Regions from separate parts of the Arthrobacter sp. NPDC090010 genome, predicted to be linked through region 1. Evidence: riboswitches for the same ligand, from Rfam matches in the RefSeq annotation. Region 1 holds a riboswitch; each other region holds the start of a gene.
What was found. Region 1 has a riboswitch for thiamine pyrophosphate ahead of ACIPXZ_RS06020 (ECF transporter S component). Riboswitches for the same ligand answer to the same signal wherever they lie in the genome.
Positions count from the first base shown of each region.

Region 2: another riboswitch for thiamine pyrophosphate. It lies ahead of thiC (phosphomethylpyrimidine synthase ThiC); the one in region 1 lies ahead of ACIPXZ_RS06020 (ECF transporter S component).
Region 3: another riboswitch for thiamine pyrophosphate. It lies ahead of thiO (glycine oxidase ThiO); the one in region 1 lies ahead of ACIPXZ_RS06020 (ECF transporter S component).

Region 1 covers NZ_JBIVFT010000003.1:132,855-140,159, reverse strand. Annotated here, with positions in the region: gene ACIPXZ_RS06050 (MMPL family transporter) at 1-197, opposite strand, end outside; gene ACIPXZ_RS06045 (TetR family transcriptional regulator) at 252-926, opposite strand; gene ACIPXZ_RS06040 (YciI family protein) at 1,226-1,507, shown strand; gene ACIPXZ_RS06035 (hypothetical protein) at 1,786-2,682, opposite strand; gene ACIPXZ_RS06030 (helix-turn-helix domain-containing protein) at 2,766-3,410, opposite strand; gene ACIPXZ_RS06025 (DsbA family protein) at 3,564-4,241, opposite strand; TPP riboswitch at 4,766-4,886, shown strand; gene ACIPXZ_RS06020 (ECF transporter S component) at 4,930-5,544, shown strand; gene ACIPXZ_RS06015 (ABC transporter ATP-binding protein) at 5,548-7,140, shown strand; gene ACIPXZ_RS06010 (energy-coupling factor transporter transmembrane component T family protein) at 7,137-7,305, shown strand, end outside.
Region 2 covers NZ_JBIVFT010000002.1:396,362-403,666, forward strand. Annotated here, with positions in the region: gene lepB (signal peptidase I) at 1-637, opposite strand, end outside; gene rplS (50S ribosomal protein L19) at 695-1,054, opposite strand; gene trmD (tRNA (guanosine(37)-N1)-methyltransferase TrmD) at 1,279-2,097, opposite strand; gene rimM (ribosome maturation factor RimM) at 2,101-2,649, opposite strand; gene ACIPXZ_RS04700 (RNA-binding protein) at 2,794-3,036, opposite strand; gene rpsP (30S ribosomal protein S16) at 3,037-3,450, opposite strand; gene ACIPXZ_RS04710 (hypothetical protein) at 3,635-4,081, opposite strand; gene ACIPXZ_RS04715 (VOC family protein) at 4,168-5,046, opposite strand; gene ACIPXZ_RS04720 (amidohydrolase family protein) at 5,092-6,216, opposite strand; TPP riboswitch at 6,249-6,356, shown strand; gene thiC (phosphomethylpyrimidine synthase ThiC) at 6,350-7,305, shown strand, end outside.
Region 3 covers NZ_JBIVFT010000001.1:378,365-385,669, forward strand. Annotated here, with positions in the region: gene ACIPXZ_RS01805 (RNB domain-containing ribonuclease) at 1-918, opposite strand, end outside; gene ACIPXZ_RS01810 (DUF805 domain-containing protein) at 1,047-2,042, shown strand; gene ACIPXZ_RS01815 (DUF805 domain-containing protein) at 2,165-2,740, shown strand; gene ACIPXZ_RS01820 (DUF805 domain-containing protein) at 2,838-3,575, shown strand; gene thiE (thiamine phosphate synthase) at 3,669-4,331, opposite strand; TPP riboswitch at 4,357-4,475, shown strand; gene thiO (glycine oxidase ThiO) at 4,472-5,656, shown strand; gene thiS (sulfur carrier protein ThiS) at 5,653-5,889, shown strand; gene ACIPXZ_RS01840 (thiazole synthase) at 5,891-6,682, shown strand; gene ACIPXZ_RS01845 (hypothetical protein) at 6,824-7,126, opposite strand; gene ACIPXZ_RS01850 (DUF3107 domain-containing protein) at 7,140-7,305, opposite strand, start outside.

The DNA.
Region 1 (7,305 bases):
GACTCCGGGAGGACCTCCTTCAGGTGGTCCAGAACCCGCTGGGTCTCGGTGCCGGGGATCTTGAAGTCATTGGTGAGCTTGCCGTGGAATGCGGCGGCCGCACCTCCGACGGCCAAGAGGACCACGAGCCAGAAGGAGAGGACCCACCAGCGGTGCCGGTAGGAGAACTTGCCGAGCCTGTAGAGCAGGAGTGCCATGGTCTATTGCCTTTGTCGATGCCGGTTGGTGCGGGAGCGGGTGATGGGTGGTGCTCAGGCGAAGCCGTTGCGAAGATACTGGAGTGCTTGGGTGATGAGGACGCGCAACGCTGCGCTGTCGGTGTCCGCCACGTTCCCGTCACGGGGGAGCTGGTGTTCCAGCCAGAACTCCATGGCCGACTTCCCCGCGCCGATGATGGCGCCCACCATAGTCTTGACGAAGAAGGGGTCTGCTTCAGTTCCCAGACGTTCTACGGCAACGGCGCTGAGCTTGTAGCTCGCCTCCTCCCAGGCCATGAGCTGCCAGCGTTGCACCTGAGGTTGATTCTCCGTCAGAAGGCAGACCCGCGCCATCCGGGACAGGGCTCCCGGCTCCACCAGTGAGGTGACGGCGGCGATGGCGGAGTCCAGTAGCGGTTCCTCCAGGGGCCGCTTGCGGAACTCCTCGATGGCGCCGTCCAGGAAGTTCTGGACTGTTGCGGCGAGGGCGGCTTCCGGGCTGGGGAAGTAGTTGAAGAAGGTGCGGCGGGAGATCCCGACGGCGTCGGCCAGGTCCTCGGCCGTGAAGTTGCCCATGCCGTTCTCGGAGAGCAGCCGGACGGACGCCTCGATGATCGCGGCCCGGGTGGCCTGCTTGTTGAGCTCACGGCGGGAAGTCTTCTCGTCCTTCCCGCCCGCGGGTGCTCCCGTGCCGCGGGGTGTCGCGTCGAGAGCCGTGCTGGAGTCCATGGAAAAAATGCTACGGCAGCCAGTGCACGCAGTGCAATCTTGCATTGAGTGAAGTGAACGAAGTCACAGTGTGGCTCGGCGTGAGCACGCCCGTCCCAACGGCCGAGTTCGTGGCGGGCCGGGACGGGAGCTGGGTTTCGGCCGAGCTCGTGGGTTTCGGCTGAGTTCGTGGGTCTTTCCCACGAACTCAGCCGAAACCCACGAACTCACCTGGCAGGGGAGGCGGGGTCGCAGAGGGTGGGCGCCTGGCTCCGGGTGCTGGTGGGTGCGTGCAGATGGCCCGTTGATACGATCCGGGCATGGAATTCGTGGTGTTGTACTCCCTGCGTGACGGCGTCGACCGGGCCCGGCTCATGGAGGTGTTTCCGCGGCATCAGTCCTATTACCGGGAATTCCGTGCGGCCGGCGGCGGACTGATCGCCCTGGGCCCGTTCCTGACGCCTGATCCGGCGGCCGGGTCGATGGGAGTTTTCTCCACGCGGGACGACGCCGAGAGATTCATCGCTGACGACCCCTTCGTCACTGAGGGGTTCGCGGAGCCGCGCATCCTCGAATGGAACGTGGTCCGCTTCGAGCCGTGAATCCCTGGCCTTGCCCATGCGGCCTCGGGCATGAGTATGGCCCCGGCACGGTATGGCAACGCCGGGGCCATGATTCACTCACTCGCACATCTCTCTCTGGAGACGATGTCCACGCTACGACCGGAGTCTGAACGCTGGCTCAAAATACCGTGGACGTTCACCGCTCATGTGCCATGCATCGGCTCGCCGCCCCGGAGGGGTTCGGCTCGCCAGGTCCAGTCGTTTCCCCACGGACCTTGCTGAAAAGACCGCTTCCGGACGGTCTCGGGCTTCCTCGGCTAGCGCCCATTGAGCTTCAACAATGAGGCCGTACGTATCGTGAGGTAGCCACGCCATTCCATGGCCGCAGCGTCGGAGTAGCTCGGGAAGTCGGCAGACCAGCCGCCGTCGGCGTCCTGTGCCGACTGGGCGCGATCGAGGTCCGCCTCCACCGCATCGGGTCCGAGCAGCGCACGGATCGGGCGGCCCGGTTCCGGAGCATAGTCCAGGAGATGGAGACTTTCGCCGTCAGCACCGCCGAGCACGGGAAGGGCACCCGTGTGAGGTACGAAGCGGAACAGCTCGGTCAGCAGGGCTTGCGCTTGTGGATGGGTGTCGGAGGCGGCGTCCAGGAATTGGAGGGCCGCAGACAGAACGTACGCGAACGGTGCCTCGGTGATGGCGGCGATCGCGTTGAAGCAGTATGCCACCGAGCCCTTCAACCACGGATGCGACAGGATCGATTCATCGACCCGGGCCGAGCGGAGAGCGTGGGTGGTGATGCCTGCGGTGATCTGCAGCGACGACTTGCCCGAATCGGCCTGGACCCAGAAAGGTGCGCATGCGGTCGGATCTTCAATCGGCAGGGCGAAAGGGAGACCGCCGTCCGGGAGCGCGACCTTCTCAAGCCATTCCAACAAGGGGCCGGACGTCTCGGGTGCGGCGATGCCGGTATCAGCGATGGCCTCCCAAGCATGCTGTGCTCCGCCTGGCTGGCTTTCCGGCGCCCGGAGGTCGGGCTCCAGTCCCCAGCCGAAGCCGCCGTCGCTGTTTCGATACGCTTCGAGGCTGTTGATGATGCCGTTCCTCGACCGCTCCGCCTCTCCGATGTTCAGGGCGAGGTCAAAACGGTGGCGATCCAGCAGTCGTGCGTGGGATGTCATGAAAGCGTGGGCGCGGTCAATATCAATGCTCATGCTTCGAGCATGGTTCGTCCGGAGGACTCATGATTGGACGAATCGGCCAGAACGCGTCTGCGGTGCAGCCACGGACTGCGTGGTCAAAGACCGGCTGCGAGCCGCGCAGGCGTTCGTCCGGACAGTTTCTTCGCGTCTCGCGTGAAGTGAGCCTGGTCGAAATACCCGGCGGAAGCAGCCGCGTCTCCCAGTGCCAAGCCATCCTGGACGAGTTGGAGGGCCTTCTGAAAGCGGTGGATCTGCAGAAGACTATTCGGGCCGTAGCCGAAAAGGCGGTCATGGATCCGGCGCAATGACCGTTCGGACATGTTGTGGGCGCAGGCTATCTCTGCCAAACGCTTCCCCTGGTGTGCTGAATGATCGAGCGAAGCTGCAAGCGAGAGGAGCCCGTGGTCAGGTTCCGCCCGTCGCCATAACTCTGCCAGGACTTGCTCCAATAGCTTGCCGGGATCGCCGTCGAATCGGCGTTCCAGAGCCGCCGCGTGCGGGGTCACGGCCTGAAGATCGACGTTCAGGTCAACCAGTTCTTGCGCGGACACCTGGAGCAGGGTGTGGGCCACGCCCGGAGGAAGCCGGAGCCCGACGGTAACCTCACCGGGTGATGTGGAGACGGTCATGGCACGCGTGCCAGGTCCGGCGAACACCAGGCGGTTCTGGAACCACATGATGTCCATGACGCCATCTGGAAGGACGCTCTGCTGAGTGGCGGATGCTTGCACCCGCCACATCAGCGTCCCGGTTCGCTCGCTGTGCCAACTCGTGTATTCCGTCACGTCTGCGGCCCGTCCCTTCTGAGTAACAGACTAGTGCCACAGAGCACGATCGAGGCAGGTGCAGGCCCTTGCTGGGGGACTGATCGGGCGACCCTGAAGCCGCGGTCGTCAGCTTTTGAGGACGGAATCCAGGGGGAGCTTCAACGTGTCGTAGCTGCTGGAGTCGACTTCGAGGAGCCTCCCGTCGAGCACCAGGGTCGGCGTTCCGCGGAGGCCGAGCTCCGTGGCGTCGTCGAGATCCCGCTGGACCCGCTGCGCGACCGCGGCCGAGGTGAAGTCCTTGGTGAAACGTTCCATGTCGAGGCCCAGAGTGCGAGCGTAGGAGGTGAAGGCCTCCGCCTGGCCCGAAGCCGACTTCGCCCACTCCGACTGGTGCGTGAACAGGGCGTCCGCCATCCGGGCCTGGGCGCCCTGTTCCGCGGCGGCTTCCACGGCTTTGGCGGCGAGCGGCGCGTTCTGGTGCATGGGCAGGGGGAAGTTGCGCACCACGATCTTGACCTGCGAGCCGTACTCCTTCACGGCGCGGGTCATGAGCGCATCCATCTTGGCGCAGTAGGGGCACTGGTAGTCGGTGAAGAGGACCAGTGTCGCTTTGGGACTGGCAGGGTTGCTCAGCGTTCGTGCATTCTGCGGGGCGAGTTTGGCCAGCAGGGCTGCGGACGGGGCCTCGGGAGTGCTCGCCGGGGCGCTGGGGCTCGGCGTCGAGGTCGCGGACGACGGCGCGCCGCAGGCTCCCAGCAATGTCGCCGAGGCGCTCAGGGCCAGGACCCCCGCCAGGCTTTTCATGGTCAATCCTGCTCGCGATCGGCGCGCCATCGTACTCCCCGTGCTCGTTCTGAACTTGGCTGCGAGCCTAACCAGCGGTCCGGAAGGAGGCCAAGTTTCGTGAGGAGGGCAACAGAGGCCTGGGCGCGGGCGGTGGACCGGGCCCACGTCAACCACGCACCGTGTTCGGCCGACCTCGCGAGTTCGGTGCGAGATCGCGTATCTTGTGAGCGGTTTGACCCATAACTAGCGAGTTCGTGAGGTGAGGTGTTCTGTCTAGCGGGCTCAGCCAGGGGCAGTCCCCGACTAGCGGGCTCGGTCTAATGCAGCGCTGTGTTCCGCCGATCTCGCTAGTTCGGCGCGAGATCGCGTGTTGTGTGAGCGATTTGACCCTTAACTAGCGGGCTCGGCAGGGGCGTGGTCCGGAATCAGCGAGCTCGGCAGGGGGAGCAACAGCGTCGGTCGGCCGTCACCTAGGGGCAACGCTCCCAATGTGACAGCGGGACCGCAACACCGTCGTCGGGCGGGTATAAACTGTGGTCCACCAGAAACGACAGGGGAGCGCCGCCACCGAGAGGTGCGTGGGCGCTGAGAGTGCGGATCAACCGCAGACCCTCGAACCTGATCCGGTTAGTACCGGCGATAGGGAGTCGAGCATCTCAGAACGTGCCATCCGGCACCTCCCCTCCTGCAATCCCAGGAGGATGACATGACCACACAGACAATCGCGACGCGCCGCAGCTGGCGCGTGGTGGACATCGTGGTGGCGGCACTGATCGCCGTCGCCGGCGGTGTGATCTTCTGGGCCTGGGATCAGGGTGCCAATCTGATCAGCCCGCTGACCACCGCGTTCCCGCCCCTCTCCGGGCTCTACGTCGGAGGCTGGCTGCTGCCGGGCGTCCTCGCCGGCCTCATCATCCGCAAGCCGGGCGCCGCTCTGCTGGTGGAGGTCATCGCGGCCTGCTCGGAACTCGTGATGGGTTCACAGTACGGCCTGACGGTAGTGGCCTCCGGAGCCATCCAGGGCCTGGGCGCGGAGATCGTCCTGGCGATCTTCCTGTACCGGAAGTTCAACCTCCCGGTGGCCCTGTTCTCGGGCGCGGTGGCGGGTCTCGGATGCGCCATCAATGACAACTTCCTTCCCTGGGGCTGGAACATCACCTGGGACGGCGGATCCCAGGCCGTGTACCTCCTGTTCTGTGTGATTTCCGGCGCCGTGATCGGTGGGCTGCTCGGGTGGCTGGCCACCCGAGGCCTGGCGAAGACCGGTGCACTGTCGGCTTTCGCGTCCCGCCGGGCCGGGTCCGAACCGGTCTTCGGCTGAGCCATGGCCTCCACCTCGGTCCATCCGGCCCGGGTCACCGCCCGGGGCTGGGGCTGGCGGCACGGCGGGCGTGACCGCGCCGCCGTCGCCGGCCTCGACCTCGACCTCGAACCGGGCGAAAAGGTCCTGTTGCTCGGTCCGTCCGGGGCCGGCAAGTCGACGCTGCTGCATGCCCTGGCGGGTGTGCTCGGCTCCACCGAGGATGACGGAGCCGACGAGAGCGGCACTCTGCTGATCGACGGCGCGTCCCCTCGCGCGGCACGCGGCCGGGCCGGGCTGGTGCAGCAGGACCCCGAGACTCAGGTGGTGCTCGGCCGGGTGGGCGACGATGTCGCCTTCGGCGCCGAGAATCTGGCCGTGCCGCCCTCCGAGATCTGGGGCCGGGTCCGCAGAGCGCTCGACGACGTCGGGCTGGGGCACTTGCCGCTGGATCACCCGACGCATGCGCTGTCGGGTGGTCAGAAGCAGCGTCTGGCTCTGGCCGGGGTGCTGGCCATGCGGCCGGGCCTGGTACTGCTGGACGAGCCCACCGCGAATCTGGACCCGGACGGCGTGCTGGAGGTCCGTGATGCCGTGATCCGTGCTGTCGCCGGCTCGGGGGCGACGCTGGTGGTGGTGGAGCACCGGGTGGACGTCTGGAAGGACGCCGTGGACCGCGTGGTGGTGCTGGGGGCCGACGGTTCCGGGCCGTCCGGCGTGCTTGCGTCCGGTGCGCCCGGGGCGGTGCTGGACGCGCAGGGCGAGGCCCTGGCCGCGCAGGGCGTCTGGATTCCGGGTCGGGTGCCCGTGCTGAGCGGTCCGACCCGGGAAACGGGTTCCCGCGGATCCGGCGGCGCAGTGCTCCTCCGGGCGCGCGAACTCGCCGTGAGCCGTGCCGTCCGCGCTCGCCGGGGACTCGGCGCGAAGGCCACGGAACCTGTCCTGAGCGACGTCGGCCTGAAGCTGAAAGCCGGACACGCACTCTCGGTCACCGGCCCCAACGGCGCCGGGAAGTCGACCCTGGCCCTCACCCTGGCGGGCCTGCTGCCGCCGGTGCGGGGCGCCGTCGTCGCCTCTGAACTCTTGATGACCGCGGGAGGATCCGAACCCCGGCACCCCGAGCCGCACCGCTGGAAGGCGAAGGAACTGATCACGAGGATCGGCACCGTCTTCCAGGAACCGGAACATCAATTCGTGACCGGAACCGTCCTGGACGAACTGCGCTTCGGACCGCGTCAGCTGGGCCGAGGTGAGGATCGAGTGGACGAGCTGCTGCAGCGTCTGCGGCTGGAATCCCTGGTGGAGGCCAATCCTTATACGCTCTCCGGCGGAGAGAAGCGACGGCTGTCGGTCGCGACCGTGCTGGCCGCTCATCCGAGGCTGTTGGTGCTGGACGAACCGACGTTCGGTCAGGACGCCAACACCTGGGCGGAACTCGGCTCTTTGCTGCTGGAGTTGCTCGCCGACGGCGTCGGGTTGCTTTCCGTCACGCACGACGCCGACTTCACCCGGGCACTCGGGGCCACGGAGCTGGTGCTCGGTGGTGCCGGCCACGCGACGGAGGGCCCTGCGGCCGCGGTTCCGGCCAGTGGCCGGATGTCGGGAGGGGACGCATGAGCGCTCTTCCGGTCCTTCCCGTGGCCGATGTCGACCCTTACGCCGCCGCGCGGAGGGCTCAGCCGTTCCTCGGACGAGTCAATCCGCTGTCCAAACTCGGTGCGCTGGTGATCATCACCCTTGCCCTGATCTGGTCCATCGACTGGCTCTCGGCGGGGATCGCCG
Region 2 (7,305 bases), on a different contig from region 1:
ACGGGATCTGTCTCAATCTATCAAGCGGCCAGACGATCCTGACCGGTTCCCCCAGGACACGCTCGACCGGGATCATGCCGCCGCCCGGTGCACCCAGCAATGACCGGGAGTCGACGGACACGGAGCGGTGATCCCCCATCAGCCATAGCCGGCCGGCCGGCACCAGGACGTTGAAGGAGACCGTGCTCGGCGCATCTCCGGGATAGAGATAGGGCTCGTCCACGGCCTTCCCATTGACCGTCAGCCTGCCGTTCGCGGTGCAGCACACCACATGATCTCCGGCCACTCCGATGACGCGTTTCACGTACACCGTGTCCTGTCCGACGATGCCGAGCCAGCGCCCTGCCTCGCTCAACCCGTCCAGGACGGGTCCCCGACCACTGTCGGCCGGGTCCAGGGAGCCGCGTCCGTCGAAGACCACCAAGTCCCCCCGTTCAGGCGCCCGTCCTTGAAACGCCGTCTTGGAGACCGCGATCCGGTCCCCCTCCTGCAACAGGGGTTCCATGGACGCCGACGGGATGTAATACACGTCCACCCACAAGGCCCGGACGCACGAGATCACGAGCACCGCGACAACCACCCCGAGAGCGACAAAACGCCAGCCCCGGAAGGGGGACTGGCGTTTTGTCGTCTTCATGAAGAAGTGATCCTCTGGGGAGGTACTCGCGGTGACCGCGGGTGCTCCCGCGAAGGATTACTTGGAGGCGCCGAAGTCGCGCTTCTCCTTGATCTTTGCTGCCTTGCCGCGCAGCTTGCGCATGTAGTACAGCTTGGCGCGGCGCACGTCACCACGGGTGACGAGCTCGATCTTCTCGATGATCGGGGAGTGCACCGGGAAGGTACGCTCCACACCGACACCGAAGGAGACCTTGCGGACCGTGAAGGTCTCGCGGACACCGGCACCCTGACGGCCGACGACGAAGCCCTGGAAGACCTGAACACGGCTGTTCTTGCCTTCGATGATGTTGACGTGCACCTTGAGGGTGTCGCCGGGGCGGAAGTCGGGGACGTCGTTACGCAGCGAGGCTGCGTCGATGGAATCGAGGATGTTCATAGATCCACTCCTGGCGGACGCCACAGGTCATCCGCTTTGGTAGCCAGCATCCCGACGGCTCGGCCGGGCAGGATGCTGAAGTGTGCTCGCCGCGGTTCCCGGGGATGGGTTCCGCGGTGGTCCGCTTGTTGGCCGTGCGCCCCCTGTGGCAGGCGGCAGCCCAATGGACACCAAGAGTCAATTTTGCCACAGAGACCTCTCCGTGACCAATCGCACGCAGCGCGTCAGCCCGCTTCGGGGCGTCTCCGCAGTCTTCCGTCGACGACGTCGTACCCCAGTTGAGCGAAAGCCTCACGGTCTGCACCGGGCAGCGCCGTCGCGTCGAACTCCTCCAGAAGGTCAGGACGCCGTTCCGCGGTGCGTTCGAACTGCTGATGGCGGCGCCAGCGAGCGATCTTCCCGTGGTTGCCGGACAGCAGTACCTCGGGCACTTCGTGTTCGCGCCAGGACGACGGCTTGGTGTACACGGGGTACTCCAGCAGACCGTCCGAATGCGACTCCTCGATCAGCGACTCGGCGTTGCCCACCACACCCGGCACCAGCCGGCCGATGGCTTCAACCATGGCCATGACGGCCACTTCCCCGCCGTTGAGAACATAGTCACCCAGGCTCACTGGGCGGACGTCGAAGCGTTCCCGCGACCAGTCTAGAACCCGCTCGTCGATGCCTTCGTAACGGCCGCAGGCGAAAACCAGGTGCTCCTCTTCGGCCAGCTCGTATGCCATGGCCTGTGTGAAACGGGCCCCGGCCGGGGACGGGACGATCAGAACCGGACGGGAATCCCCAGCCGTCTCCGCCGCGCCGCGCTCCGCCTCCGGAGGCAGGACGGACTCCAAGGCCTGAGCCCACGGTTCCGGCTTCATGACCATGCCCGCACCGCCGCCGTACGGCGTGTCATCCACGGTCCTGTGCCGGTCGGTGGTGAAGTCCCTCAGATCGTGCACGTCCAGAGACAGAAGTCCGTCCTGGCGGGCCTTGCCGATCAGCGACAGCTTGAGGGGTTCCAGGTACTCCGGGAAGATGCTGACGACGTCGATGCGCATGGTTCAGTCCACGTCCCCGTCGCGAGGCGACTCGCCGCCGTCGTTGTTCAGATCGAGAAGACCCGGTGGAGGCGTGAGCAGCACGTACCCCTCCTCAAGATCGATCTCCGGGACGATCTCCTCGACGAACGGAACCAGGACCTCACGGCCGTCAAGGGTCTCGACCACGAGCAGATCCTGAACCGGCATGGTGGTCAGAGCGGCGACGGTGCCGACCTTCTCATCCCCCACGCGGACCTCGAGCCCCTGCAGTTCGTGCTCGTACCAGCCGTCGTCAGAGCCCTCATCCTCGAGTTCGTCGCTCTCCACGAACAGATAGGTGCCCCGGAGTTCCTCGGCCCGGTTGCGATCCGCCACCGATTCGAAGCCCAGCAGAAGGATGCCCTTGTTCCAGCGGGCACGGGTCACGATCAGCGGCCCGTTCGCCTCGGGTTTGGTGGCGAACTCGGCGCCGGGGACGAAACGGCCTTCCGGATCATCGGTGAAGACCTCCACCGTGACCTCGCCGCGGATGCCGTGCGGCCTGCCCAAACGTGCGACCTGGAGCTCCATGGTCCTCCTGTCAATGTCCTGAATGTCAAAGGAGGCGGTGACATTCACGGTTACGCCGCGGATGTCACCGCACAAAGCAACGGCCCCTCCACCATGAGGGCGGAGGGGCCGTTGAGGTTCTAGCCTGAGTGTCTCAAGCCGCTTCTAGCGGCGACGCTCGCCGTCGACGACATCCACGCGGACCGGGCCGCCCTCGGAGAGGGCTCCCATCACCGTGCGGAGCGCGCGGGCGGTACGACCCTGACGGCCGATGACACGGCCCAGGTCGTCGTCGCTCACACGAACCTCGAGGCTTTCACCGCGACGGCCGTTGCGGGCGGCCACGGTGACGTCCTCAGGGCTGTCCACGATGCCGCGGACCAGATGCTCAAGAACCTCGGGAAGCAATTACTCAGCCTCGGTGGTCTCGGCGGCTTCCTCGGAAGCCTCCTCAGCCTTCTTGGCCTTGGGGGTGATGGCCTCGGGCAGCACGACGGAGTCGGTGGACGGAGCCACGAACGCAGCCTTGTCTTCCTTGGTCTTCAGGGTGCCCTCGGCGCCCGGGAGACCCTTGAACTTCTGCCAGTCACCGGTGATCTTGAGGAGGTTCAGAACCTGCTCGGTCGGCTGAGCGCCGACGGAAAGCCAGTACTGAGCACGCTCGGAGTCGACCTCGATGTACGAGGGCTGCTCGGTGGGGTGGTACTTGCCGATCTCCTCGATGGCACGGCCATCGCGGCGGGTGCGGGAATCCGCAACGACGATACGGTAGTACGGTGCGCGCATCTTGCCGAAGCGCTTGAGGCGAATCTTAACGGCCACTGTTGTGGTCACTCCTGTTTCTGAAACGGGGTTGAACCCCTTGTTCTGCTCCCGTGGGGCGGGCCATACTGAAGGGTTCCGAGAACATGATGCATGCGCGGGAAGAGGGGCCGCGCAGATCAGGTACCCGATCATTATGCCAGATCCCGGCAAACCGTCCTAATGGACCCGCGGACTGCGGAATTCAGGCGGACCAGAGATAAAGCCGCTGACGCGAACCGGAATCGACGGCTCCGGCGAGCGCGGTGAGCGCCAGCAGATGACGCTGCGCCTCAGCGGTGCTGAAAGGCACGTCCTCATCCTCCGCCCAGCGTCCGGCCACAGTGGCCAGAGCCGGGTCCTCACCCTCCTCGTGGTACTTCGGAAGCTCCTCGAGCACCCTCAGGGCCGTCGCAGGGAAGGCATAGAGTTCATCGACCGCGATATCGGCCATCTCGAGCTCCTGCTCCCCCGCGCTGTGCACGGCCTGTGCCGCCAGCGCGCAGAGCTGCTCCACCTCGAAATCACTGACCCCGTCGATGCGCAAGGCCTCGGGAGCGGCTGCAGCCCCGGAGGACAGCTCACCCGCCCGTTTCAGCGCCTGGGGGTGGTTGGCAACGAAAACCTCTACGAAAGCGTTCGACTGGCTCATGTCATCCTCGGAAAGTCGATATGCGGAACAAGGGCAGGCGCAGGGTATTCAGTTCTCCTGGGAACGGCGGTCCGTCCGACTTCAGGCTATCCCACCGCGACCCGGAGGCTGTTGCGCCACGGGTCTTCGAAGCGCAGTTCCGCGCCGGTGTGGTGATGCGTCACCCCGGCGACCCGCAGACGGTCGGCGAGCGCCGCGACGTCGTCCCCTCCGGGGACACGGATCAGTACCTCGCCGAGACCGAGCGTGTCCTTGCGAGGACCGGCGCCACGACTGTTCCAGACGTTCATGGCCATGTGATGGTGATATCCGCCGGCCGAGACGAAGAGCGCCGAGGCGCCGATGGCCGCGGTCCGTTCGAAGCCCAGCGTGCCGACGTAGAAGTCGGAGGCGGTGGCGACGTCGCCCACCTGCAGATGGACATGCCCGACATCGGCGGCGGCCTGCCGCTGTCCGGTCAAGGCCTCCTCCGCGAGGTGCTGCTGCAGGAAACCATTGGGGTCCAAAGGCAAGGAATCCATCACGACGTCACCCGCGTTCCAGGACCACTCGCCGCGGGGACGGTCGAAGTAGAGTTCGATGCCATTGCCTTCCGGATCGCCGAAGTAGAAGGCCTGGCTGACCAGGTGGTCTGCGCTGCCCTGAAAGAGCTTCGGGTCGTAGGAGGCCGCGGTGGCGAGGGTCGCCGCCAGGCCGGCGCGATCCTCGAACAGGAGGGCGGTGTGATACAAACCCGCCTCACCCCGGCCGGGCAGTTGCAGACCGGCCGCCGGAGCAAGATGCACCAAGGTGTTCCCGCCGCGGCCGAGGGCCAGCCCTCCGTCCCGTTCGGCGATGACCTCAAGGCCGAGCGCCCGCTGGTAATAGTCGCTCATGAGTTTCATGTCGGAGACCTTGAGCATGACCGTACCCATGGAAAGATCGGCGGGCAGAAGGTCCTGAGAGTGTGCGGCTGAAGCGTTCATACTCTTCTCAATTACTTGAAGCTTCAATTTATTCCGCACTTCAATTCATTCCGCGAGGGTCCTGTATGGGACACCTTCCCGGAAGACCTGCTGTGGAGTCGCGAGGACCGTCAGATTCTTCCTTGGGTCCTGGGCGTAGACCACCACATCGGCCGGAGCGCCTTCATCCAGGCCGGAGGCCCCCAGCCAGCTCCGTGCGGCCCAGCAGGCGGAATCGACCGCCGATTGCGTGGTCAGGCCCGCCCTGTGCAGCTCGTTCACCTCATCGGCCAGGCGTCCATGAGCGATCACGGTGCCGGCGTCGGTGCCCGCGAAGATCCGGACCCCCGCGGCATGGGCGCGGGCCACATTCTCATAGCGTCGTTCCCACAGTGCCCTCATGTGTGCGGCATACCGTGGGAACTTCGCCTCCCCCCGGGCCGCGATGTCCGGGAAGGTCGCGATGTTGATCAACGTGGGAACGATGGGGATGCCCCGCTCGACCAGCTGCGGCAGATGTTCCTCCTGCAAGCCGGTGGCGTGTTCGATGCAGTCGATTCCGGCCGCGATGACATCGTCCAGGATTTCCTCACCGAAACAGTGCGCGGTCACCCTGGCTCCTTCGTCATGAGCCGCCGCGACAGCCTCGGCGAGGAGTTCCGCGGGGAAGGACGGCTTGAGATCCCCGGCGGAGCGGTCGATCCAGTCCCCCACCAGCTTCACCCAGCCCCGAGGGTCCGCCGCGACCGACAGCCTCGCCTGCTCGCGCACGGCCTCGACGAGCCCGGCGTCGTCCACTTCCAGCGCCAGACCCCGCAGATAACGACGCGACGCCGCCACGTGCCGCGCCGCTCGGATGATCCGGGGCGCATCCGCACGACCATCAAGCCACCGCGTGTCCGCCGGCGATCCTGCGTCACGCACCAAGAGGGTCCCGGCAGCCAGATCCCGGCGCGCTTGTTCCACGGTCAGCACCTCATCCGCGGCTCCGCCCTCGGTCAGCCCGATATGGCAGTGGGCGTCCACCAGCCCCGGGAGAACCCAGCCGTCCACTCGCAGATCCGGCTCGACGGATGGCATCCGGAAGGTCAGGCGGCCTCCGACAGACCAAAGGCCCAAGGCCTCATCGTCCGGTCCAAGCAGCACAGGACCCGTGAATTCGATGACCGGGCGTGGTCGCATTTCAGCCATGGAGCAAGCGTAGCGGCCTCGTGTTACCGTGTTCGAGACCACACGGGTGTCCCGGCAAGGGGCTGAGATCGGACTGATGCTGTCCGGACCGTAGAACCTGACCGGGTAATGCCGGCGAAGGAAGTGAGTATCGATGAAATCACTGCAGCAATCCCCTGCCCACAGTCTGGAATTCCTCGATGGGGAACACGGCATCCGTGTCCCGGTGACGAACATCCACCTGGAGGATTCGCCCGGCGGCCGGGCCAACGCTCCCCTGCGGGTCTACCGGACGGTCGGCCCCGGCAGCGAGCCCGAGCGCGGCCTGCCGCCTCTGCGGGCGGAGTGGATCCGGGACCGCGAGGACGTGGAGACCTATCAGGGCCGCGAACGCAATCTGCTCGACGACGGCCGCTCGGCCGTCCGGCGCGGAGCCTCCTCGCAGGAGTGGCTGGGCGAGCGCAGAGCACCGCTCGTGGCCAAGAACGGACGGCGTGTGACCCAGATGCACTACGCCCGGGCGGGGATCGTGACGCCCGAGATGCGCTTCGTGGCGCTGCGCGAAAACTGCCCCGTGGAGCTCGTGCTCTCCGAGGTCGCTGCGGGCCGCGCGATCATCCCGGCCAATATCAATCACCCCGAGTCCGAGCCGATGATCATCGGCAAAGCCTTCCTGGTGAAGGTCAACGCCAACATCGGCAACTCCGCCGTCACCAGTTCCATCGCGGAAGAAGTGGACAAGCTGCATTGGGCGACCCTGTGGGGCGCGGACACCGTCATGGACCTCTCCACCGGCGACGACATCCACACCACCCGTGAATGGATCCTCCGCAACTCTCCCGTCCCCATCGGCACGGTTCCCATCTATCAGGCCCTGGAGAAGGTCAACGGTGAGGCGGACAAGCTGAGCTGGGAGGTCTTCCGAGACACGGTGATCGAGCAGTGCGAGCAAGGCGTCGACTACATGACCATCCATGCCGGCGTGCTGCTGCGCTATGTTCCGCTCACGGCGGACCGGGTCACCGGCATCGTCTCGCGCGGCGGGTCCATCATGGCCGGCTGGTGCCTGGCTCATCACCGGGAGAACTTCCTGTACACCCACTTCGATGA
Region 3 (7,305 bases), on a different contig from region 1:
CCGAAGGTACTCGCCATAGCTGATGGATCCTTCTCCGGTCCGCCTCCACGGTTTTCCGAGAGCCGCGGCCTGGCGCTCGAAGGTCATCAGGGAGCGTTCGTCCGGTGCGGGCATGGTGCGCAGGATGCCCGTCTTCGCCCGGAGCATGATGTCAGCGGCTGCCATGCCCGTCATGAGCGAGATCTGGGCGTTCCAGTCCTCGACGGGCAAGGGGGTCTCCGTTTCCAAGCGGTAGGTGCCCGTCTCCGGGTCCTGCTCCACCACCTGTGCGGGGAGCTTCAGGCTCGCACCGCCGCGCTGCCGCTCGAGCTCGATCCGCTTCAAGCCCACTTCCTTCAGGAGCATGAGAGACTCGCCGGCGTTGCCGTCGTCGATGGATTGCTGGACACCCTGGTAGCTGAGTTTCGCCCGGGACTTCACCCTCGCCCGTCTGACGGAGGCCGAGACGACCTCGCCGCTGCCATCGAGGGCGAACTCCCAGAGGAACGCGCCACGTTCGGCATCCGGCAGAAGACTTCCGGCGTCTTCAGAGATCTCTTCAGGGTGCAGGGGGATTCTGCCGTCCGGGGCGTAAAGGGTCAGCCCGCGACGGCGGCACTCGGCATCCAGGGCACCGCCCGGCTGAATGAATGAGGGAACGTCGGCGATCGCGTAACTGACCGCGTAGCCGGTGCCGGATCGCGCGATATGGACCGCCTGATCCAGGTCCGTGGAGCTTGCCGGATCTATGGTGACGAGTTCCAACTCGGTGCGGTCCCAGTCGGGCAAGGACCGTTCCTGCACGGCGCGCAGGGCCTCCTCCATGGCCTCGGGCGGAAAGGCGGAGGGCAATTGCAGTTCTTCGCGTAGGGCGGTGAGGGCCGCGGCCAGACCATCCTGTGCGGCGGGACCTGAGACGGGGATCCAAGTGTGCGTCACACGTCACAGGCTAACGCCCGGTCCAGGGCGCGGGAGCTCCGACATTCCGTCGGAGCCGTTCTGGCATACTGACAGCAAATCATCACCGCACATCACGGCCCCTGGGCCAGTCAGGAGCATGCTCCGCCATGAGCAGCCAGCCGGAACAACAGGGGGAGCGCCCCGCTTCGCCCGAGCCTCAGAACCAGCAGCCGGGCACGCCGCCGCAGCCTCCACGTCCCCCGCAGCTCAGCCCACAGCAGGGAGGCTACTCCGCGGGACAGCAGCAGACGACTTCTCCGGGCTATCCGCAACAACCCGCTCCGCCGCAGCAGAGCTGGGGACAGGGCATGCCGCAGCAGGGTGCCCAGCAGTACTCCGGCCCGCCGCAGCATCCGGCGCAGCAGTACTCGCAGCCTGCGCCGCCTGCTCAGCCGCCGTACACGCCACCGCAGTATCAGGGCGGACAGGCGTATCCGGGGCAGTATCAGCAGCAAGGCCAGCCGGGGCAGGGCCAATATCAGCAGCCGCAGTATCAGCAGCCGGCCCAGTACCAACAGAGCCAGCACCAGCAGAGCCAGTTCCAGCAGCCCGGTTACGGTGCGCCACAGCAGCCGTCAACGCCGTCGTACGCTGCCCCGCAGGGCTTCGGTGGCGCCCCACAGCCGACTGCGACCGCCTACGCGGCCCCGGCAGGCATGGGTTTCGGTGCGGCGATCCGTTCAGGCTTCCAGAACTACACCAAGTTCGGCGGCCGGGCCCGGCGCTCGGAGTTCTGGTGGTGGTTCCTGTTCGTCGCGGTGGTGGTCGTGGTCCTCTCCACGGTGGCGGCCATCTTCTTCAGCTCGGGAATCGGCCAGGCAGTCTCCGAAGGCGACTACACGGAGATCCCGGGTACCGGACAGGTGGAGATCCAGTCCAATGCCTCCATGGTCATGGGATACGTCTTCTGGGGGCTGGCCGGCGTGTTCTCCCTCGGAGTGCTTCTTCCGACGGCTGCTGTGGGCGCACGCCGTCTGCACGACGCCAACTTCAGCGCGTGGTTCCTCCTTCTCTGGCTCGTGCCGCTGGGAGATATCGCTCTGGTGGTCCTCTGGGCGCTGCAATCCAAACCGGAAGGCGCCCGATTCGACCGTAAGGTCTGAGCACCCGCCCGGCCACCGCATGGTCGCCGCACGAAATTCCTGCGGCGACCATGCCATTCCGGGCCGGCCTGGAGTATGACTGGCCTAGGGACATCGACGAACCATCACCGCTGGAGGAAACCATGACTCAGGAACCGCAGTACCCCACAGGGCCGCCCTCCGGGGGAGAGGCCCCCTACGGGCAGTTCGCCCAGCCGCCGCAGTTCTGGGGCCCGCCACCGCTTCCGCCTCTCGCGATCCGTCCCAAGGCCACCTTCACGCAGGCCGTCAAGTCAGGCTTCCGCAACTACGCCAACTTCAACGGGCGGGCGGTCAACTCGGAGTTCTGGTGGTGGTTCGTCTTCGAGTATCTGGTGATGAGCGTGCTGTACCTCACCGCCTATGTGGTGTTCCTGGTGGGAATTCTGAGCTCCGTTGTCGAAGGCGCGCGGGTTGGTTCCCGCTCCGGTTCCCGCCTCCCGACCGCCGACTTCACCTGGAACCCGTTGCTGGTGGTGGCCGTGATCCTCGTGATCGTCCTGCTTCTGGCCGGGCTCGCCCTTTTACTCCCCGGACTGGCCGTCAGAGTGCGGAGACTCCACGACGCCGGCTACAGCGGTTGGTTCGTACTGCTGACGCTGGCCCCGTTCGGCTCAGTCGTCCTCCTCGCACTGCTGGCCATGGAAAGCAGTCCGGAAGGCATGAAATACGGCTATTGACCCAGCTCAATGGGGACTTGTCCCCATAGCGGGGAGCCGCCTGAAGGTCTAGATTTAGAGCAGGACACAGATGCGCAGGTGACGGGAGAAAGCGACCATGACGCAACAACCTGATTGGCAGAACAACAACGGGGGGCAGCAGCCGCCCCAACAACCACCTTACGGGCAGCAGCCGCAACCTCCGCAGCAGCCTCCCTATGGACAGCAGCCGCAGGCGCCGCAGTACGGCACGCCGCAGGGTCAGCCGCAGCCGCCGCAATTCGGTGCCCCGCAGCAGCCCGGGTACGGCCAACAGCCCGGCGGGTATCAGCAGCAGCCGCAGAGCCCCTACGGTCAGCCGGCCTATGGCGGTCTTTACGCACCGTTCGTGCCCCGCCCCAGCGTCGGATTCGTCGATGCGATCAAGCTGGCCTTCAGTAACTACGCCAACTTCAAGGGCCGCGCAGGGCGCAGTGAGTACTGGTGGTGGTTCCTCTTCCGCGCGGTGGTGGCCGGAATTCCGATCGGCATCGGCTACGCCCTGCTGTTCGGCGGCATCATCAGCCAGGCCGCAGTGAGCCGCACCGACAGCTACGGCTACACCTCGAGCTCCAGCTCGGACGTCGTCTTCACCGGCGGCATGGTGTTCGGACTCATCCTGATCATCATCGGTGCCATCATCGGTCTGGCCCTCCTGGTCCCGGACCTCGCCATCGCCTGGCGCCGTCTGCACGACGCGGGCTTCCCCGGCCCGATGTTCTTCCTGGCGTTGATTCCCTACGTCGGCGGGATCATCCTGATCGTGCTCTGTGCGATGCCGAGCAAACCGGAAGGCATGAAGTACGAGGTTCAGTGACCCTCAACTCCTCTGGAACGCCGAAGACCCCCGCCTCATCGCGGGGGTCTTCGGCTTTTCAGGCAGTTGTTCCCAGCCAGGGCAGTGTTTTGCTCAGAGTTCGGGCAGGGCGGCCAGGAGACGCTGTGCAGCGTCAGCAGGATCCTGTGCTTCCGTCACCGCACGGACGACGACCACGCGGCGGGCCCCCGCCTCGACGACCTGAGCCACGTTGCCGTGGTCGATGCCGCCGATCGCGAACCACGGCACGGTGGTCTGGGTCCGAGCGGCATGGCTGACCAGTTCGAGGCCGACGCCGGCCCGGCCGGGCTTCGTCGGGGTGGCCCAGAGCGGACCCACGCAGAAGTAGTCCGTCTCGGCACGTGCCGCGGCAGCGAGCGCATCATCGACCTGCACGGGGGAGTGGGTCGAGAGGCCCAGCACGGCGTCGTCGCCCATCAAGGAACGCGCGGCGGGAAGCGGGAGGTCTTTCTGCCCGACGTGGAGCACCGGTGCACCGGAAATCGACGCGATGTCCGCGCGGTCGTTGACGGCCCAGAGTTTCCCGTGCCGCTGGGCGGCCTCGCGGAGGGCGGCGAGAAGGTCCAGTTCCTCGGCCGCTTCGATGTTCTTGTCCCGCAGTTGGATGATGTCCACGCCTCCGGCGTACGCCGCATCCACGAACCCGGCGAAGTCGCCGCGCTCCCGGCGTCCATCGGTGCAGACGTAGAGACGGGCCGAGGCGAGGGACGGTGTAGCAATTGCTGCGGAACTCATGCGTTCAAGGCTAGCGGCTAGACTGATGCCGTACTGCGGGAGCCGGTTCCGGATGGTCACATTCGCACGGCTGAGAGGGCTTCAGCGCCGACCGCCACACCTGATCCGGTTCGTACCGGCGTAGGGAAGGACACGGAAGCATGCAGGAGCCAGTCGTCGATGTCGCCGTGATCGGTGCGGGGATCGTGGGGCTCGGCATCGCCTGGACGGCGCTTTCCTCCGGCCGCACCGTCGCGCTCATCGACCCCGAGCCTGCCCAGGGGGCCACCTTCGCCGCAGCGGGCATGCTCGCCCCCGTGAGCGAATACCACTACCAGGAGGAAGCCCTTCTCGGCCTGATGGTGGAGTCCTCCCGTCTGTGGCCTGAGTTCGCCGGGTCTTTCGGGGCCCTGGGCGGTTACCGCGAGACGCCCACCCTGGTGCTCGGTTTCGATGCCGCCGACCGGACGGCGCTCGCAGATCTGTGCTCCGTGCAGCGAGGCCACGGGCTCGACGTCGAGCCCGTCACCGTGCGCGAGGCTCGGCGCCTGGAACCGCTGCTCGCGCCTCAGCTCTCGTGCGCCTTCCTCACCCCGGGCGACCACCAGGTCGATCCGCGGCGTTTGCATGCGGCCATGCTGGAGCGCTTCACGGACGACGGCGGGACGCTCATGACCGAGCGCGCGGAGGAGGTCCTCTGGGCGGAGGCCTCGGCCGGCCGGGCTTCGGGCGTGAGACTTTCCTCCGGGCGTACGGTGTGGGCCCGTGAGGTCGTAGTGGCGAACGGGCTTGCCGCAGCGGACCTCGGGGGGCTCCCGGCCGATGTGCGTCTTCCCTTACGGCCCGTGCACGGCGACATCCTCAGGCTCAGAGTCCCCGAACGGCTCAAGCCTTTCCTGACGTCAACGGTGCGGGGGTCGGTGCGGGGCCTGCCTGTCTATCTGGTGCCGCGCGAGGATGGGACGGTGGTGATCGGGGCCACCCAGAGGGAGGACGGACAAAGCGGTGCATCCGCGGGCGGCGTCCATCAGTTGCTCCGGGATGCCCAGCTTCTGGTTCCCGCGGTGGCCGAACTGGAACTGGAGGAAGTGACGGCCCGGGCCAGACCGGGCACGCCGGACAACGCCCCGTTGCTCGGGCGGGTGCGGGGCCCCGACGGGCAGGACCTGCCCGGCCTGGTGATCGCCACGGGCTTCTTCCGCCACGGGGTGCTCCTGACACCGGTGGCAGCCCGTGCGGTGCTTGAGCTTCTCGACGGTACGGGTGGTGACCGGTGGGCGGCATTCCGGCCGGACCGGTTCAGCCCAGGAACTCTTTCGCAACAGACAGTGGAGGCACGCGCATGAACATCACCGTCAATGGTGAACGGCACACGCTGGGGGACGACGCCACCGTCGCTGCCCTGGTGGCCCGGGTGACAGGGCGGGAGATCCTGCCGGACGGCCAGGCCGCGGATGGCCGCCGGGTGGGAATGGCGGTGGCCCGCAACGCCACCGTGATCCCGAGGAGCCTCTGGTCGGGGACCGCCCTGGCCGATGGGGATGAACTCGAACTCGTGACCGCGGTGCAGGGAGGCTGAGATGACCCGGACAATGCATGACGACGATCCTCTGCTGATCGACGGCGTGGAGCTCGGCTCCCGCCTCATCATGGGCACCGGTGGGGCGCCGAGTCTGGACGGCCTGGGCGCGGCACTGCTCGCCTCCGGCACCGAGCTCACCACGGTGGCCATGCGACGGTACAGTCCGGCAGAGAACGGTTCGCTCTTCCAAATCCTCCTCGACCAGGGGATCAGGGTGCTGCCCAATACGGCAGGCTGTTTCACGGCGCGTGACGCGGTGCTGACCGCGGAACTGGCGCGTGAGGCCCTGGAGACCGATTGGGTCAAGCTGGAGGTGATCGCCGACGAGCACACCCTGCTGCCCGACGCCGTCGAACTGGTGGAAGCCACCGAACAGCTGGTGGCCAAGGGCTTCAAGGTCTTCGCCTACACCAACGACGATCCCGTGCTCGCACTGCGCCTGGAACAGCTGGGCGCCGTGGCGGTCATGCCGCTCGGTGCACCCATCGGGACCGGGCTCGGCATTCTGAACCCGCACAACATCGAGGTGATCGTCTCTCGGGCGTCCGTGCCGGTGGTGCTGGATGCAGGGATCGGGACGGCGTCCGATGCTGCGCTGGCCATGGAGCTGGGGTGCGACGCCGTCCTGCTGGCGACTGCTGTGACCCGGGCCCAGGACCCGGTGCGGATGGCGACGGCGTTCCGGCACGCCGTCGTCGCGGGCCGTCTTGCGGCAACAGCAGGGCGGATCCCCAAGCGTGAGCATGCCCTGGCTTCGTCGAGCATGGCCGGCCGGGCGGAGTTCCTCTAGACCGAAACGGTCAACTGGGCCGAAACAGCGAATTCCCGGTGAAGCCGCGTCTTCAAGACGCGGCTTCACCGGGAATTCGTCGTTTCAGCGGTGTGCTGTGTTTCAGCGCAATGCTGGGCGGGGCCGAGCTTCTTGCCGTGCTCAGGCCCGGAGGATATCCGTCAGAGCGGCGGTGTCCGTGGCGGCGCGGCGGGCGCCGAACACCAAGGAGACCAGGAAAGCCGTCGCCGTGCCGAGCACGAGCGGGCCGATCCACGGCAGCCAGGTCCAGCCGGGGAGGTATCCCAGACCGAAGGCGATGAACACGATCCAGGAGATCGCCGCGATCAATACCCCGGCGCCCGCGGGAAGGGCTGCGCCCAGGGCGCTGCGCCGGGGGTTCACGGCCCAGGCGAGCGCTCCGAGCGCCACGACTCCGAGGAGCGGGATGATCAAGGACAGCATGGTCGCCTGCGGCCTAGAGGGCGCCGAAGCCGACGCGGCGCTGCTCTTCCGGACCCACCTCGACGTAGCCCAGGACGGCGGCGGGAATGATCACGCTGCGGCCCTTGACGTCGCTCAGGGAAAGCACGCCGCCGGAGGCGAGCGCCTCGGAAACGGCCTTGGTCACGGTCTCTGCGTCC